One region of the Pantoea sp. NSTU24 genome, then DNA from elsewhere that is predicted to be linked to it. Evidence: predicted binding sites of a transcription regulator. Region 1 holds the regulator's gene; the other holds the start of a gene.
What was found. Region 1 encodes PhoB, which activates phosphate uptake and scavenging genes when phosphate is short. Its sites were predicted from a motif close to CTGTCATAAAACTGNCNNAT; they were not measured.

Region 1 (7,848 bases):
GTCCAGTGACAGGATTTGCTGTCAGGGTTTTGAGCGATATCGCAGAGATTTGCCATGCTATTCTTTTGCGTTACAGGCCCTTGCTGACAGGCGCTGAGCGTCATGGCAATCATTATCCCTGGCAGCATTCTTTTTATCAGATTAATGACATTCATTTATATAGCTAATTTCCCTTAAAGATCCGGCGGTCTGCTGCCACAGTCTACAGACCGGCCTGACGAATGCTATGGCATTCCTCCGACTGTCGGCAGAACCAGAATTTACCGCCCCGGAGCGGATGGCGTCTCCTTTAATTCATGGATTGGAAATGCAGAAAAATATGCCTTTGCGCTGCTCTTCCTGTTAACAGAACGGCCTGACCCGCGCCAGCGACATCCAGGCGGTCAGCGCAAAGCGTCTGAATGAGATTTTCCACGCCGGCAGTGCGCTTCCTGTCGACTTCGGCTACCGGGTGACTGACAGCATGACCACCGTGTCAGCAACCGCGTGGCTGGTGGAGCTGCGCAGTGGCAACGCGATCTGGCAGGACGCCGCGACGGCGACCGACGGGAATCAGCAAAATGGCAACAACGGTCTGGTCGGGATGCGGGTCAGTGCGGCGGTGAAGCAGATTGCCTGCTACGTGACGGACAAAGCGCACCCCGTCGCCGGGCTGACCAGCGATCGGCTGCTGGCGCACAGCGAGCAGGGCGGGTTGCTCACCAGTCCTCGCGACAAACACGTCAGCGTCCGCTGATCGGAGACTCACGGGCGCACCCGTGCCCGTTACCCCTGCGGCAACTCCAGCTGGCTGTAACCCAGCCCGTTCATTTTGCGGACTTTAATCTGCACCGGAATCCGCTCTTTCATCGCCTCGACATGGCTGATCACCCCGATCGTTTTGCCGCTGGCGTTGAGCGCATCCAGTGCATCCAGCGCGGTGTCCAGCGTCCGGGCATCCAGCGTGCCAAACCCCTCATCAAGAAACAGCGACTCGATGCGTGTCTTATGGCTGACTGGATCGGACAACGCCAGCGCCAGCGCCAGGCTGACCAGGAAGCTCTCGCCACCCGACAGCGTGCGGGTATCACGCGTGGCATCCGCCTGCCAGGTATCGACCACATCCAGCTCCAGCTGATCCTGGGCACGGCGCTGCAGCAGATAGCGGCCATGCAGCCGGTCGAGCTGACGGTTCGCCAGCGCCACCAGGTGATCCAGCGTTAATCCCTGGGCGAAACGCCGGAACTTGTCGCCGCTGGCGGAGCCAATCAGGTCGTTAAGCCGGCTCCACTGCGCCAGCGCCGCGCCGTCCTGTTCAATCTGCGTCAGCAGGCTCTGCTGGCGATTACGAAGGCTGGCATCGCTGTCCAGCTGCTGCTGAATCTGCCCCTGCTGGCTGGCGTTGTCGCGCAGGGCCAGCCGCAACTGCTCCAGCTGCTCTGCCAGCGCCACAGCCGATTCCGGCATTGCGGCAGGCCTGGCCTGCTGATGGGTTGTCAGCCGCTGGTCCAGATCCGCCAGACGGGTCTGCTGCTGCTGACATTGCTGATCGAGCTGCTGCAGCTGCTGGCGCAGTTGCCGGGCCGTCTGCTCATCCAGCAGCGCCGCGCGCAGTTGCTCTTCATCCGCGAAGCCGGCGTCCGCCAGGGCCTGACACAGGGCCGCATCCGCCTCCGCCCGTTTCTGGCTGAGGCTCTGCCGCTGCATTTCCAGCGCCGAGCACTCACCCTGCAGGCGACTGACCTCCGCCTGGGCCTGCTGCAGGGCGGTCAGCTGCTGCGCCAGTTGGTCATCGCATTGCTGAACCCGCGCCTGCATCTGCTGACGCGCGTGCGCGACATCGCGATCGCCAAACAGCGCCTGGCGCTGCTGCCGCATTTCGCTGAGCTGTGCCTGACTCTGCTGCTGCTGTTGCAGACGGGTGGCGAGCTGCTGCTGTTCCTGTGCCACCTGCTGCTGCAGGGCAGCAAGCTGGGTTTCCCCCTTAAGCAGCTGCGGCTGGAGGTTAGCGAGCAGTTGCTCACTTTCCTGCCAGCGCTGCCAGCGACGCTGCTGCGTTGCCAGCCATGCGTCGCGATCGGCGGCGGCGGGCAGGGCCAGATCGTGGGCGCTGAACTGCTGCGTCAGGCGGCTCTGCAGCGCCTGCCACGCCTCCTGCTCCTGCTGCTGGCGCTGCTGCAGCGCCTCCAGCGACTGCTGCAGGCTGGCCAGTGACTGCTGAGCGAGCTGTTCCGCCTGCTGATGCTGCTGCCAGGCCTGCGCCTGCTGAAGGTAGTCATCTTTCGCGGCCTGGCGCGCCTGTTCTGCGGCCTCCTGCGCCTGGCGCTGCTGCTCAAGCTGGCTTTCCCGTTCGCTCTGCTGCTGCTGCCACGCGGCCAGCGCCTCGCCGTCAGCTATCGGGAAAGTGAGTGCCAGCTCACTGCTCAGTGCCTGCCATTGCTGTTCAAGCCGGATGAGCTGTTGCTGCGTCTGCGCGATCTCTTCACGCAGGGTCTGCTGCTGCTGAGCGGACTGTTTCAGCTGCTCCGCTCTGGTAGTGCCCGCTTCGCGCAGCGCCTCGGTCTGCTGCTGCAGCGCGGCCCGACGCTGCTGGTTAGCACTTACTTCCAGCGAACGGTAGGTTTCGACGGCGGGATGCGTACAGGAGCCGCAGAGCGGGCAGGGCTGATCGGCGGTGAGACGGGCACGATAATCGCTGAGGTCGGCGATCTGCTGCTCCAGCGCACAGATTTTTTCGACATCGTCCAGCTGCTGCTTTTCGCGTTTCCACGTCTCGCGCAGGGTCTGCAGCTCCGCCTCGCTTTGCTGATGCGCTTTTTCCAGCGCGCTCAGACGTTGCTGACGCTGGCCGAGCTGCTGGTGCAGCGGCTGCCACTGCGTGGCGAGCAGCAGCAGTTGCTGACGCGCCGGACGGTTATGCTGCAACTGGTTAAGTGCCTGACGCAGCGCGGCTGGCGGATGCTGCTCCTGAAGCGAAGTCAGCGCGTGCTCTGCCTGCGACAGCGCCACACCAGCCTGTTGCTCCGCCTGCTGACGCGACTGCGCCTGCTCTGCCTGCTGCTGCTGTTGCGCCTGTTGCGCGGCGATCTGCCGTTGCTGCTGTTCAGCCTGCTGTGACAGATCCGCCAGCGTCGCCTCACGCTGAGCCAGCAGCGCGAAGTTCTCCTGCCAGACGGGCAGGGAGGCGCCCCACTGCGCCAGATCGGCCAGCTGCTGTTGTAACTGCTGCTGTTCAGCCAGCGCCTGCTGCCAGGCAGCGACCTGACGCGTCTGCGCCGTCAGGGTGAGATGCGTCTGATCCAGATGCTGCTGCTGTTGGCTGTTCTCCTGCTGCTGTTCGGAGAGCTGCTGCTGGCGTGTCGCAATCTGCTGATCCAGCGGCAGCACCTGATCTGACAGCAGACTTTCCTGCTGCTGCTGGTCATGCAGCGCCTGCTGGCGGGCAGTCTGGCTGGTGGCGTAGTGCTGCTGATGCTGCTGCTGTTGCTGCTGCGCCTGCTCTGCGGCCGCCGTAAGCTGCTGACAGCGGCTGTCCGCCTGCTGCTGCTCGGCGCGCAGCGTGTCGCGCTGCTGCAGGATGCCGCGCAGTTTTTCTGCCGGTTCGCTGCGGGCCAGCCGCTGGCGGTCACCCTCTGCCGCCTGCGAGGCGGCCTGCGCCTGCTGAACCGCGGCCACCGCCTGCTCACGTTCCTGCCCAAGCTGCTGCGTCTGCTGCAGCCACTGCTGCTGCTGTTGGGCCTGCTGAGAGTCTGTGCTGAGCCGCTGTTCGGCGTCGGTCAGATCGGCGAGCTGCTGCTGCAGCGCCGCTCGCGCCTCCTCATCCAGCAGTGCCATCGCGCCCGCCTGACTGCGCAGCAGATCCAGCTGGGTCTTCGCCTCTTTGTGGCGCTCATAGATCGCGGTGGAGATCAGGCCGTAGATCTCCGTGCCGGTCAGCTCCTCCAACAGTTCGGCGCGTTCGCTGGCCTTTGCGTTGAGAAAGGCGGCGAACTGCCCCTGAGAGAGCATCATCGAGCGGGTAAAACGCTCAAAATCGAGCCCGGAGAGGGTTTCGATCAGCTTAAGCTTGTCGCCAACCTTATCGGCGACAATCACGTTGTCGGCGCAGCGCGCCAGCTCCACGCGCGGCGCCTGAAGCTTGCCGTCAGCGGTGCCGCGTGCACGGTTCTGACTCCAGAAGGCGCGCCAGGCTTCGCCTTTGATCTCAAACTCCACTTCGGCCAGGCATTCCGCGCTGTCGCGGGTCATCAGCGCATTCTGGCTCTGAGATATCGCCCCCAGGCGTGGTGTCTGGTGATAGAGCGCCAGGCAGATGGCGTCCAGCAGGGTGGTTTTACCGGCGCCGGTAGCACCGGTAATGGCGAACAGACCGTTGCTGGCAAAAGGTTCGGCACGGAAGTCGATGAACCATTCACCGCGCAGGGCATTAAGGTTTTTGAACCGGAGCGTGAGGATCTTCATTGGGTCTCTTCCATGGCGGCCAGCGTCTGGCGGAACAGGGTAGTCATCTCGTCGATCTGTGTGTCATCCAGCGCTTCATCCAGCGCCAGGCGGCGGGCGAAGACCTCTTCCACCTTCAGCTCATTCAGGGTTTCATTGTCGAGCCGCGCCAGACTCTGCTGCCGCTGTTCACGGCTGCGGCGCAGAAGCAGAACCTCCACCGGCAGCGCGGCGGTCAGGCTCTCGACCTGCCGCTGCAGGTCGCTGAGATACTCCTGGGTGGTGACCTCAATGTCGAGCCAGATGGGCTTCGCCTGCGGATCCGTGCTGAAGGTATTGAGCTGGTCGGCAATCTGCGCCAGCGATCCCTTCAGCATCCGCATCGGCTGCGTCTGCGGCACCACCAGCGGCGTGACGGATTGCAGGCCGCTGGCCGCGAGCTCCAGCAGAAAGACGCTTTTTTCGCTGCCCAGTTCATCAAAACTCAGCGGAATCGGCGAGCCGCTGTAGCGGATATGCTCGCTGCCCGCGACGCGCTGGGCGCGGTGGATATGCCCCAGTGCAATATAGTCAGCTGCCGGAAAGGCGCTGGCGGGGAAGGCGTCCAGCGTACCGATATAGATGTCGCGCACCGAATCGCTCTGGCTGACGCCGACGGTAGTGAGATGGCCTGTCGCGATGACTGGCAGCGCATGGCCCAGCGCCTGTGCGGCGGCGAAACGCTGCTGATAGTGACTGGCGATCGCCTCCAGCAGCGAGGTCTGCTTATCCCGGCCCGACTGGCCCGCCCGGCTGCGCAGGATATCGCGCGGACGCAGATAGGGGATGGCGCACAGCAGCGCGCCCGGTTCGCCCTGGCGGGTAGTGAGCAGCAGCACGTCGTCATTTTCCTGCGGCGTGGCGATCACCCGCGTATTAAGGCAGGCGAGCAGTTCACGCGACTCATTCAGCGTGGCCACGGAGTCGTGGTTGCCCGCCAGCACGACCAGCTGGCAGCCCGTGGGCTGCAGCGCCACCACAAAGCGGTTGAACATCTCGCGGGCATAGCTGGGCGGCGTTCCGGTGTCGAACAGATCGCCCGCGATAATCAGCGCATCCACCTGATGCTGTTCAATCTGGATCAACAGCCAGTCGAGAAACGCCTGATGTTCCGCCGCCCGGCTTTTGTTATAGAAGAACTGCCCCAGATGCCAGTCCGCAGTATGAATAATGCGCATGATAAATCCCTGCCGTTGTGATTCGCCCGGCGATTATACGGGCTCTGCGGCCAAAGCAAAAAAATGTCGTGGCCCTGTCATAAATGATTTTCAAGCAGGTTACAGGCAGGTTATGTTTTTCATAAAAGTGTCACAAAACTGACGCATAATGGCGCCGCGAATCTCAGTGACAGCCGTCATAATCTGCAGGAGTAATAATGGCTAAGCGCATTCTGGTTGTGGAGGATGAAGCCCCCATCCGCGAAATGTTGTGTTTTGTTCTGGAGCAGAACGACTATCAGCCGATTGAGGCGGAAGATTATGACAGCGCCGTGGGCAAGCTGATTGAACCCTGGCCCGACCTGATTTTGCTGGACTGGATGTTACCTGGCGGCAGTGGTATCCAGTTTATCAAACACCTGAAACGCGAAGCGATGACGCGCGATATCCCGGTGATGATGCTCACTGCGCGCGGCGAAGAGGAAGATCGGGTTCGCGGGCTGGAAGTGGGCGCCGATGATTACATCACCAAGCCGTTTTCACCGAAAGAGCTGATGGCGCGAATTAAAGCGGTGATGCGGCGTATTTCGCCAATGGCCGTGGAAGAGGTGATTGAAATACAGGGGCTTAGTCTGGATCCCTCTTCACATCGCGTCATGTCCGAAAGCACGCCACTGGAGATGGGCCCCACCGAATATAAGCTGCTGCACTTCTTTATGACCCACCCGGAACGGGTTTACAGCCGCGAACAGCTGCTCAACCATGTCTGGGGGACCAATGTCTATGTGGAAGATCGCACGGTCGATGTTCATATTCGCCGTTTACGTAAAGCGCTGGAAGTCTCCGGCCACGATCGCATGGTACAAACCGTTCGTGGAACAGGGTATCGTTTCTCTGCCCGCTACTAAACGGAGCTGTTACCGTGCTGGAACGCCTCTCCTGGAAGAGATTACTCGCAGAACTGCTGCTGGCCTGCCTGCCCGGGCTGCTGCTGGGCCTGCTGTTCGGCGGTCTGTCCTGGTGGCTGCTGCTGAGCGTGCTGACGGTGCTGTTGTGGCATTTTCACAATCTCATGCGGCTGTCGCACTGGCTGTGGCTTGACCGGACCATGACGCCGCCCACCGGGCGTGCCAGCTGGGAGCCGCTGTTTTATGGCCTCTATCAGATGCAGCTGCGAAACCGGCGGCGGCGGCGTGAACTGGGTAATCTGATTAAGCGCTTCCGCAGCGGGGCCGAGTCGTTGCCGGATGCCGTGATTCTGACCACCGAAGAGGGGACCATTTTCTGGTGCAATGGACTGGCGCAGCAGCATCTTGGCCTGCGCTGGCCGGAAGATAATGGCCAGAATATCCTCAACCTTCTGCGTTATCCGGAATTCTCACGCTACCTCCGTCAGCGTGATTTTGATAAGCCGCTGACGCTGGTACTCAACAACAAACTGCACATGGAATTTCGCGTGATGCCCTACAGCGAGGGGCAGTGGCTGCTGGTGGCGCGCGACGTCACGCAGATGCATCAGCTGGAAGGGGCCCGGCGCAACTTCTTTGCCAACGTCAGCCATGAATTGCGCACACCGCTCACGGTGCTGCAGGGCTATCTGGAAATGATGAATGACGCGGTGATGAGCGAGCCTTCACGCAGCAAGGCGCTACACACTATGTCGGAGCAGACACGGCGGATGGACAGTCTGGTTAAGCAGTTGCTGACGCTGTCACGTATCGAGGCCGCGCCGGCCATCGATCTGAAAGAGAAGGTGGATGTGCCGGTGATGCTGAAACTGCTGCAGCATGAGGCGGCAACGCTGAGCGGCGGACGCCACGAGATTCATTTCCATACCGATCCTCACCTTAAGGTGTTCGGCAACGATGAGCAGCTGCGCAGCGCCATCTCCAATCTGGTTTACAACGCCGTCAATCACACGCCAGCAGGCACGCGAATTGATATCAGCTGGCTGCGCAGCAAGCAGGGGGCGACCCTGCGGGTGTGCGACAACGGGCCGGGTATTGCGCCAGAGCATATTCCACGGCTGACCGAGCGTTTCTATCGCGTCGATAAAGCGCGTTCCCGGGCAACCGGCGGCAGCGGACTGGGGCTGGCGATAGTGAAACATGCGCTGAGCCACCATAACGCGCGGCTCGACATCACCAGCGTGCCGAACAGCGAGACCTGTTTTACCTTTACGCTGCCAGCAAGGTTGATTGTCAGCGGCGTGATGCAGGAGAATGCCGTTCAT
Region 2 (7,848 bases), 2.2 Mb from region 1:
AAGGCCCGAAAGGGCCTTTTTTTATGCGTTAAGCCAGCCGGAAGAGAGGGGGATTTGGCACTTCATCTGATAATTGATTACCCTTGTTACCAGGGTGTCGGATTACATCTGGCAGTTTTGTCATTCCCCGATGGGAAGCTAACAACAGGGCTTATTAATGGAAGAGTTACACGTCGTCGACGGCATCAATAACGCGGGCAACTGGCTGATACGCAATCAGGCGCTGATCCTCAGCTACGCCGTCAATATCGTTGCGGCCATCGCCATTCTTATCGTCGGGATGATCATCGCCCGCATTATCTCCAATACGGTCAATCGTCTGCTGCGGGCCCGTCACATCGACGCCACCGTTGCCGATTTCCTCTCTGCGCTGGTGCGCTATGGCGTCATTGCTTTTACGCTTATCGCCGCGCTGGGGCGCATTGGTGTCCAGACGGCCTCGGTGATTGCCGTGCTGGGTGCTGCCGGACTGGCCGTGGGTCTGGCCTTACAGGGCTCACTCTCAAACCTGGCGGCTGGCGTATTGCTGGTGACCTTCCGTCCGTTCCGGACTGGCGAGTTTGTCGATCTGGGTGGCGTAATGGGCACTGTCCTGAACGTGCAGATCTTTTCCACCACGCTGCGCTCTGCAGATGGCAAAATCGTCGTCGTACCGAATGGCAAGATCATCAGCGGAAACATCGTCAACTTCTCGCGCGAGCCGGTTCGCCGCAATGAGTTTATTATTGGCGTTGCCTACGACGCGGATGTAGATGAAGTAATCGCGTTACTGCAGCAGGTGGTGGAAGCCGATGAGCGCGTACTGAAAGACAAGGGCATTCAGATCGGTCTGAACGAGCTGGCCGCATCCTCCCTGAACTTCGTAGTGCGCTGCTGGAGTAACAGCGGAGACCTCCAGAATGTCTACTGGGACCTGATGAAGAACTTTAAACGTGCCCTGGATGAGAAAGGGATTGGCATTCCTTATCCACAAATGGATGTGCATCTTCATGCGGTCAGTAAGCCAGAGGCTACAGCACCCGAGGCACAGCCACAGTAAACTTTCGTCGGGCGACCCGGGTCGCCCATTAATTCTGCTAATCGCAGATTAATTCTTTCAATTTCCGCTTATTACCTTCTCTCCTTATACTTCACCGCATCGAATCCTGTGAGGAAGTAATCCTGTGTTATCTCTTTATTTTCAGGGGCTTGCGCTTGGCGCTGCGCTCATCCTGCCGCTGGGCCCTCAGAACGCTTTTGTGATGAATCAGGGCGTGAAGCGCCAGTATCATCTGATGACAGCGGCACTCTGCTCGCTGAGCGATATTCTGCTGATCTGTGGCGGCATCTTTGGCGGCAGCGCACTGCTGAACCAGTCGCCGCTGCTGTTGATGGCCATTACCTGGGCAGGCGTTGCCTTTCTGCTGTGGTATGGCTGGGGGGCGCTGCGCAGTGCTTTTCGTGGCGACGCTGACCTGGCACAGGGTGAGACGTTAAAACAGGGCAGGGGACGAATTATCGCAACGCTGCTGGCGGTCACCTGGCTCAATCCACACGTCTATCTTGATACGTTTGTGGTCCTGGGCAGCCTGGGCGGTCAGCTGCCGACCACTACGGCACGCCAGTGGTTCGCACTGGGGACCATCAGTGCATCGGTACTGTGGTTCTTCGGTCTGGCGCTGCTGGCGGCGTGGCTCTCCCCGCGGCTGCGCACGATGAAAGCACAGCGCATCATTAATCTGCTGGTCGGTGCGGTCATGTGGTTCATCGCTCTGCAGCTGGCTCGCCAGGGCATAGCCGGTTTTTGAATCCGGTCGCGAGCCGTGCCGGTAATTGCCGCATGACGGGCGAACTTTTGCCATAATGACCACTCAAAGCATGGCGCATACCGATGCGCTGCTGGGCTTCGCCGGTTAGAAGCCATCATAGTGACCTTTTCAAGGAGGACTTTCATGAAACTGAAAGCATTGGCTCTGGCCGCAATCATGAGCGCCGGGGCACTGCCTGGCGTATACGCTGATGAGTTACCGAACGGGCCCCACGTGGTGACCTCAGGCAAGGCAACAGTCGATGCCCGTCCCGATATCGCCACGCTCTCTATCGTGGTGAACGTCTCATCCAAAGATGCCGCCGATGCGAAAAAGCAGGCGGACAGCCGGGTTGCTCAATATTTCGATTTTCTGCAGAAAAATGGCATTGAGAAGAAAGATATCGAGGCGGCTAACCTGAGCACGCAGCCTGAGTATGACTACACCAAAGAGGGTAAATCAGTCCTGAAAGGCTACCGTGCTGTCCGTCAGGTACAGGTCACGCTGCGCCAGCTGGACAAGCTGAACGATCTGCTGGATGGCGCATTGAAGTCAGGCCTGAACGAGGTGCGTAGCGTTGAGTTAGGCGTGGCAAACCCGGAGAGTTATAAAGAGCAGGCGCGTAACGCGGCGATTAAGAATGCGACCCGGCAGGCATCCCAGCTGGCAGAAGGATTTAACGCGAAGCTGGGGCCGATCTACAGCATTCGTTACCAGGTTGCCAACTATCAGCCGATGCCGATGAACCGCATGTATAAAGCGGCGGCGGCGGCAGATACCTCTGCGCAGGAAACCTATGATCAGCAGAGCATCAACTTTGACGATCAGGTTGATGTGGTGTTTGAGATCAAGCCCAACGCGGCACAATAAAAAAACGGGGCTGTTGCCCCGTTTTTGTTTTCAGGCGACGACTTCATCCTGACGCAGCACCCGATGTCCGTGCGCAATCAGCGCATCGGTGACCCGACGCATTAACCGGCTTTCAGGCGCAAACCGGTGCCAGTAGAGCATGCGGCGCTGATAGAGGCCTGGCGTCAGGTCAATTAACTCTCCGCTTGCCAGCTCACGCTCAATCTGCAGATGCGGGATCATGCAGCAGGTCGATCCCTGTCGCGCCATCTGCACAAAGGCCTCTGAGGAGTTCACGATGTGGCACGGAACGCTGCCTGGTGACAGGTCAAAGTTCTGCTGCAGAAAAGCCTGGTGCATATCGTCAAGGTGGTCAAACGCGACCGCAGGCGCTTTCAGCAAAGCAGAGCGGGTGACGCCGTTCGGGAAGAAGCGATCGGCAAAGTCACGCGACGCCACAAACAGGTAGTCAAGCGCGCCGAGCTGATCCACCAGGCAACTGGGCAGAGGCTGTGGCTGAATACTGACCGCGCCCACCACTTCGCCCCGACGCAGGCGCTCCTGGGTGCGGGTTTCATCTTCAACCTGCAGGTTCAGGCGGACGGGCGAGTCTGCCAGCACATCTTTCAGCGCAGGCAACAGCCAGGTCGCCAGACTGTCGGCGTTGACCGCCAGCGACAGCAGCAGGGGCGTGGTGCCACTATTCTCATCGCCCAGCCACTCCTCTTCCAGCAGTTCCACCTGGTGCAGCAACGCCAGCAGTTTCTGGCCCTGTTCGGTGGGGCGCGGCGGCACCGTGCGCACCAGCAGCGGCTGGCCAAACAGGTTTTCCAGCTGCTTGATGCGCTGTGATACCGCCGACTGCGTGATACACAATTTTTGTGCGGCACGCTCAAATCCGCGTTCGCGGATCACTGAATCCAGCGCCTGAAGCGTTCGATAATCCGGGCGTTTCATTGTTGTTTTTTCTCCTTCAGGGTGGACGTTACTCTGCCACAAGCGTGTCACCGGTAATGGCTCACTTGTTTTTGTGGGCTGGCTTCCAAACCGATAAATCCACGTCGGTCAGCCGCGCATTTTCAGCAAGCCTTGTTTTATACTACGCGCACTTCGTTGTCGCACAGGTTTTAAACATACCATGACCCAGGATGAACTGAAAAAAGCCGTTGGCTGGGCTGCACTTGAGTACGTGCAGCCAGGCACCATTGTTGGCGTAGGCACCGGATCGACCGCTTCCCACTTTATCGATGCGCTTGCCACGGTCAGACATCAGATTGACGGCGCCGTCTCCAGCTCCGACGCCTCTACCCAGAAGCTGAAAAGCCTGGGCATTCAGGTGTTCGATCTGAACGAGGTTGACCAGCTGTCGGTCTATGTTGATGGCGCAGATGAGATCAACCCTCAGATGCAGATGATCAAAGGCGGTGGAGCGGCGCTGACACGGGAAAAAATCGTGGCTGCGGTGGCACAGACGTTTATCTGTATCGCCGACGCCTCGAAAGAGGTGGATGTACTGGGCCGTTTTCCATTACCGGTTGAGGTGATCCCGATGGCGCGCAGTTATGTGGCGCGTGAACTGGTGAAAATGGGAGGGCTGCCTGAGTATCGTCAGAACGTGGTCACTGACAACGGCAACATTATTCTTGATGTGCATAATCTGCGCATTCTCGATCCGATCGAACTGGAAAAAACTATTAATGCCCTGCCTGGCGTCGTTACCGTCGGTCTTTTTGCCGCGCGTGGTGCCGACATCGCGCTGATTGGCGGGCCGGACGGGGTGAAAACCATCAAAAGATGATCTGGCCGGCGTCACTCTGGCGCCGGTTATTTCTGCCTGCAAATCATCTTTTCTCGCCCGGATGAAATTTGGTGACTTATGTCACATAACCGTCATCGGCAGTGAGTTCATTCTCTCTTAAACGCCCACCTCATGATTTTGTCCGGCAATGTGCTGCCGTCAGCCGTTGCCGTGCTGGCCTCTGGGCAATCGTTTGTATTGCCGGACGCGATTTTTTTGATATTTTGACAGAAGGCTGGCTTATGGTAGTCCTCATTGAACGCTGAATAGGATCGGGAAATGGCAAAGGTATCACTGGAAAAAGATAAGATTAAGTTCCTGCTGGTGGAAGGTGTCCACCAGAGTGCGCTGGATAACCTGCGGGCTGCAGGCTACACCAACATCGAATTCCACAAGGGCGCACTGGACTCCGACGCATTAAAAGCATCGATCCGCGATGCGCATTTCATTGGTATCCGTTCCCGCTCCCAGCTTACTGAAGAGATTTTTGCCGCAGCTGAAAAGCTGGTCGCCGTGGGTTGTTTCTGTATCGGTACTAACCAGGTTGATCTGGACGCTGCGGCCAGCCGGGGGATCCCGGTATTCAACGCGCCGTTCTCTAATACCCGCTCGGTGGCTGAACTGGTGATTGGTGAGATGCTGCTGATGTTGCGCGGCATCCCGGAAGCGAACGCGAAAGCTCACCGTGGCATCTGGAACAAGAATGCCAAAGGCTCGTTTGAAGCGCGTGGCAAGAAGCTGGGAATCATCGGTTACGGTCACATCGGTATGCAACTGGGTGTGCTGGCGGAAAGTCTGGGGATGCACGTTTTCTTCTACGACATTGAAAACAAACTGCCGCTGGGAAATGCCACCCAGGTTCGCTATCTTAATGACCTGCTCAGCATGAGCGACGTTGTCAGCCTGCACGTGCCGGAAACCCTCTCCACGCAGGATATGATTGGCGCAGAACAGCTGGCGCAGATGAAGCCTGGCGCGCTGCTGATTAACGCCTCTCGCGGTACAGTGGTCGATATCCCGGCGCTGTGCGACGCGCTGGCCAGTAAGCATTTGGGTGGCGCAGCCATTGACGTCTTCCCCGTAGAACCGGCTACCAACAGCGATCCCTTTATTTCACCACTGAGTGAGTTCGATAACGTGATCCTGACGCCGCACATTGGCGGCTCGACGGAAGAAGCGCAGGAGAATATTGGTATTGAGGTGGCGGGCAAACTGGCGAAATACTCCGACAACGGGTCGACGCTGTCAGCAGTCAATTTCCCGGAAGTCTCATTGCCAATCCACGGCATCAGCGCCAGCCGCCTGCTGCATATCCATGAAAACCGTCCAGGTGTGCTGACGGCCATTAACCAGATTTTTGCGGAGCAGGGCATCAACATTGCCGCTCAGTACCTGCAGACGTCGCCATTTATGGGGTATGTGGTTATCGACATTGATGCGGAGCCAGAGGTGGCGGATAAAGCCCTGCAGCTGATGAAGGCCATTCCGGGCACTATTCGCGCCCGTCTGCTTTACTAAGCACTTCAGACAGGAGGTGGTGCCAGGGTGTGCCACTTCATAGTGTCAGCAACGTCAGGCTCGGGCTGCTTTGCGGCTGAGCCTGTTCCTTTCATGCTGCACTCTTCTTTGTTGCCTGATCCGGGATTCAGCCGTGTAAAAGCGGGGCGCTTCTACTCCCACTGCCAGAGCCTTGATGGCGTGATAACTGCAGGCAGAGCCACATCCCATTCTGCCACCGGCAACTCCTCCACCCGCTGACAGTCGTGCGCCACACCTACGGGCAGAAAGCCGTGCTGCTGCCAGTTCTGCAGCGTGCGATCGTAGAAACCGCCTCCCATTCCCAGTCGCTGCCCGTGCTGATCGAATGCGACCAGCGGTACCAGCATCAGATCCAATTGATCCAGAGTGATCAACTGCCGGATATCCAGCGGCGGCTCCGGGATGCCCAGTTTATTGGTGATCAGGGGGGTGTCAGGCGTGTAGCGTAAAAACAGTAGATGACCGGGGGAGAAGGGGTGTAAAACTGGCAGGCAGACCGTCTTTTTCAGGTGCCAGAGCCGGGCGATCAGGGGACGGGTATTAAGTTCGCCATCCACGGAGAGAAACAGTGCTACGGTGTCTGCCGCGGAGAGTGGCGCAACGTTCAGGGCAAGCTCAGCGAGCTGTTCCGCCGCCTGGGCCTGTTGCTCATCAGTCAGAGCACGTCGCAGATGGCGCACCTGCTGACGAATCGCCTGACGTTGTGTCATGGAAGGTTCTGACATGATTTTTCCGCCGGATAAGCCACTGAGCAGCCACTATAACATGTCAGTCGGGGAAAAAAGCAGGACGAAAAGAAGGGAGATCTCCGAGATGCCGCCGCAGGCTGTAACCCTTGAACCCTTGGTTCAAGGTGAACATGCCGTCGTAACCATCAGGCTTCTCGGACGAACCGAGCATGCACACAGGTTACAGAGCGTCACATTCTGTTTTTTCGAAATATCGGCTCAGGGGACTGGCCCGCTTGCAAACATCTCAGAGAAAGTTTACCTCACCGTTGCCTGACGTGTAGCAACCATGAAGTTTTATTCGAACTTCGCACCCTCACGTTCGGAGATGCGGCCCTGCTCAACCAGTGCCTGTTCAATCGTCTGCTGCAACATACGGATGCGTTGTTCCATATTAGCAGCATAGTCGCGCGTTTTCACTTTCTCCTGAGCGAGCTCGTGGCAGACGTTTAACGCGGCGATAAACACCAGTTGTTCTGTATTTGTGACTCTAGTGCGAACTTTCAGATCTTGCAACCGCTGATTGAGATCTTCAGCCGCGCTATTGAGCGCATCTTGCTGCTCTGGCGGACAATTCACTCTCAACGAACGACCAAAAATTTGTAAATCTACCGGTTGTGCAGACATGCCACCTTCCTGACTGATTCCTTCGCTCGCCACTCCCTTAGCGGTCAATGGCTTGGGAGGCGGGCAACTATATAGACCCACGAAATAAGATACAACCCCTTTTCTGGAAACCTTGAGGCAGCTAGTGGTAGCATAACACGAACTTATTCTGCCAACGACGATGAAAACTTATGTCCTTACAGAACGCAACCCCCGATTACAACGCGCTTGCCGCCATACTCTCACAGCAGGGTGTAGGAATGACGCCAGCAGAAATGCATGGCCTCCTGAGCGGCATCCTTTGCGGCGGTAACCAGGACACCAGCTGGAAAACGCTGGTACACGATCTGGCTAACGAAGGCATGGCGTTTTCACACACTCTTGCCGTGCCGCTGGCGGCGCTGCACGAACATACGGCGACCACGCTGGAAGACGACGGTTTTCTGTTTCAGCTGCTTCTGCCCGCTGACGATGACATTACCGTCTTTGACCGCGCCGATGCGCTGGCTGGCTGGGTTAACCATTTTCTGCTCGGCCTGGG

Region 2: serA (phosphoglycerate dehydrogenase) is a predicted target of PhoB. The motif match lies at 4,513-4,532, and genes of this name have one in related genera.

The regions. Positions count from the first base shown of each region.
Region 1 is NZ_JBKIWZ010000001.1:309,443-317,290, forward strand. Features, by position in the region: gene ACLHDD_RS01420 (cell envelope integrity TolA C-terminal domain-containing protein) at 1-56, opposite strand, end outside; gene ACLHDD_RS01425 (GNA1162 family protein) at 356-736, shown strand; gene ACLHDD_RS01430 (AAA family ATPase) at 766-4,440, opposite strand; gene sbcD (exonuclease subunit SbcD) at 4,437-5,636, opposite strand; gene phoB (phosphate response regulator transcription factor PhoB) at 5,834-6,523, shown strand; gene phoR (phosphate regulon sensor histidine kinase PhoR) at 6,538-7,848, shown strand, end outside.
Region 2 is NZ_JBKIWZ010000001.1:2,529,265-2,537,112, reverse strand. Features, by position in the region: gene mscS (small-conductance mechanosensitive channel MscS) at 158-1,039, shown strand; gene argO (arginine exporter ArgO) at 1,164-1,787, shown strand; gene ACLHDD_RS12005 (oxidative stress defense protein) at 1,932-2,657, shown strand; gene ACLHDD_RS12000 (LysR family transcriptional regulator ArgP) at 2,688-3,593, opposite strand; gene rpiA (ribose-5-phosphate isomerase RpiA) at 3,775-4,434, shown strand; gene serA (phosphoglycerate dehydrogenase) at 4,714-5,952, shown strand; gene ACLHDD_RS11985 (5-formyltetrahydrofolate cyclo-ligase) at 6,105-6,698, opposite strand; RNA gene ssrS (6S RNA) at 6,775-6,958, opposite strand; gene zapA (cell division protein ZapA) at 6,999-7,328, opposite strand; gene ACLHDD_RS11970 (YecA family protein) at 7,499-7,848, shown strand, end outside.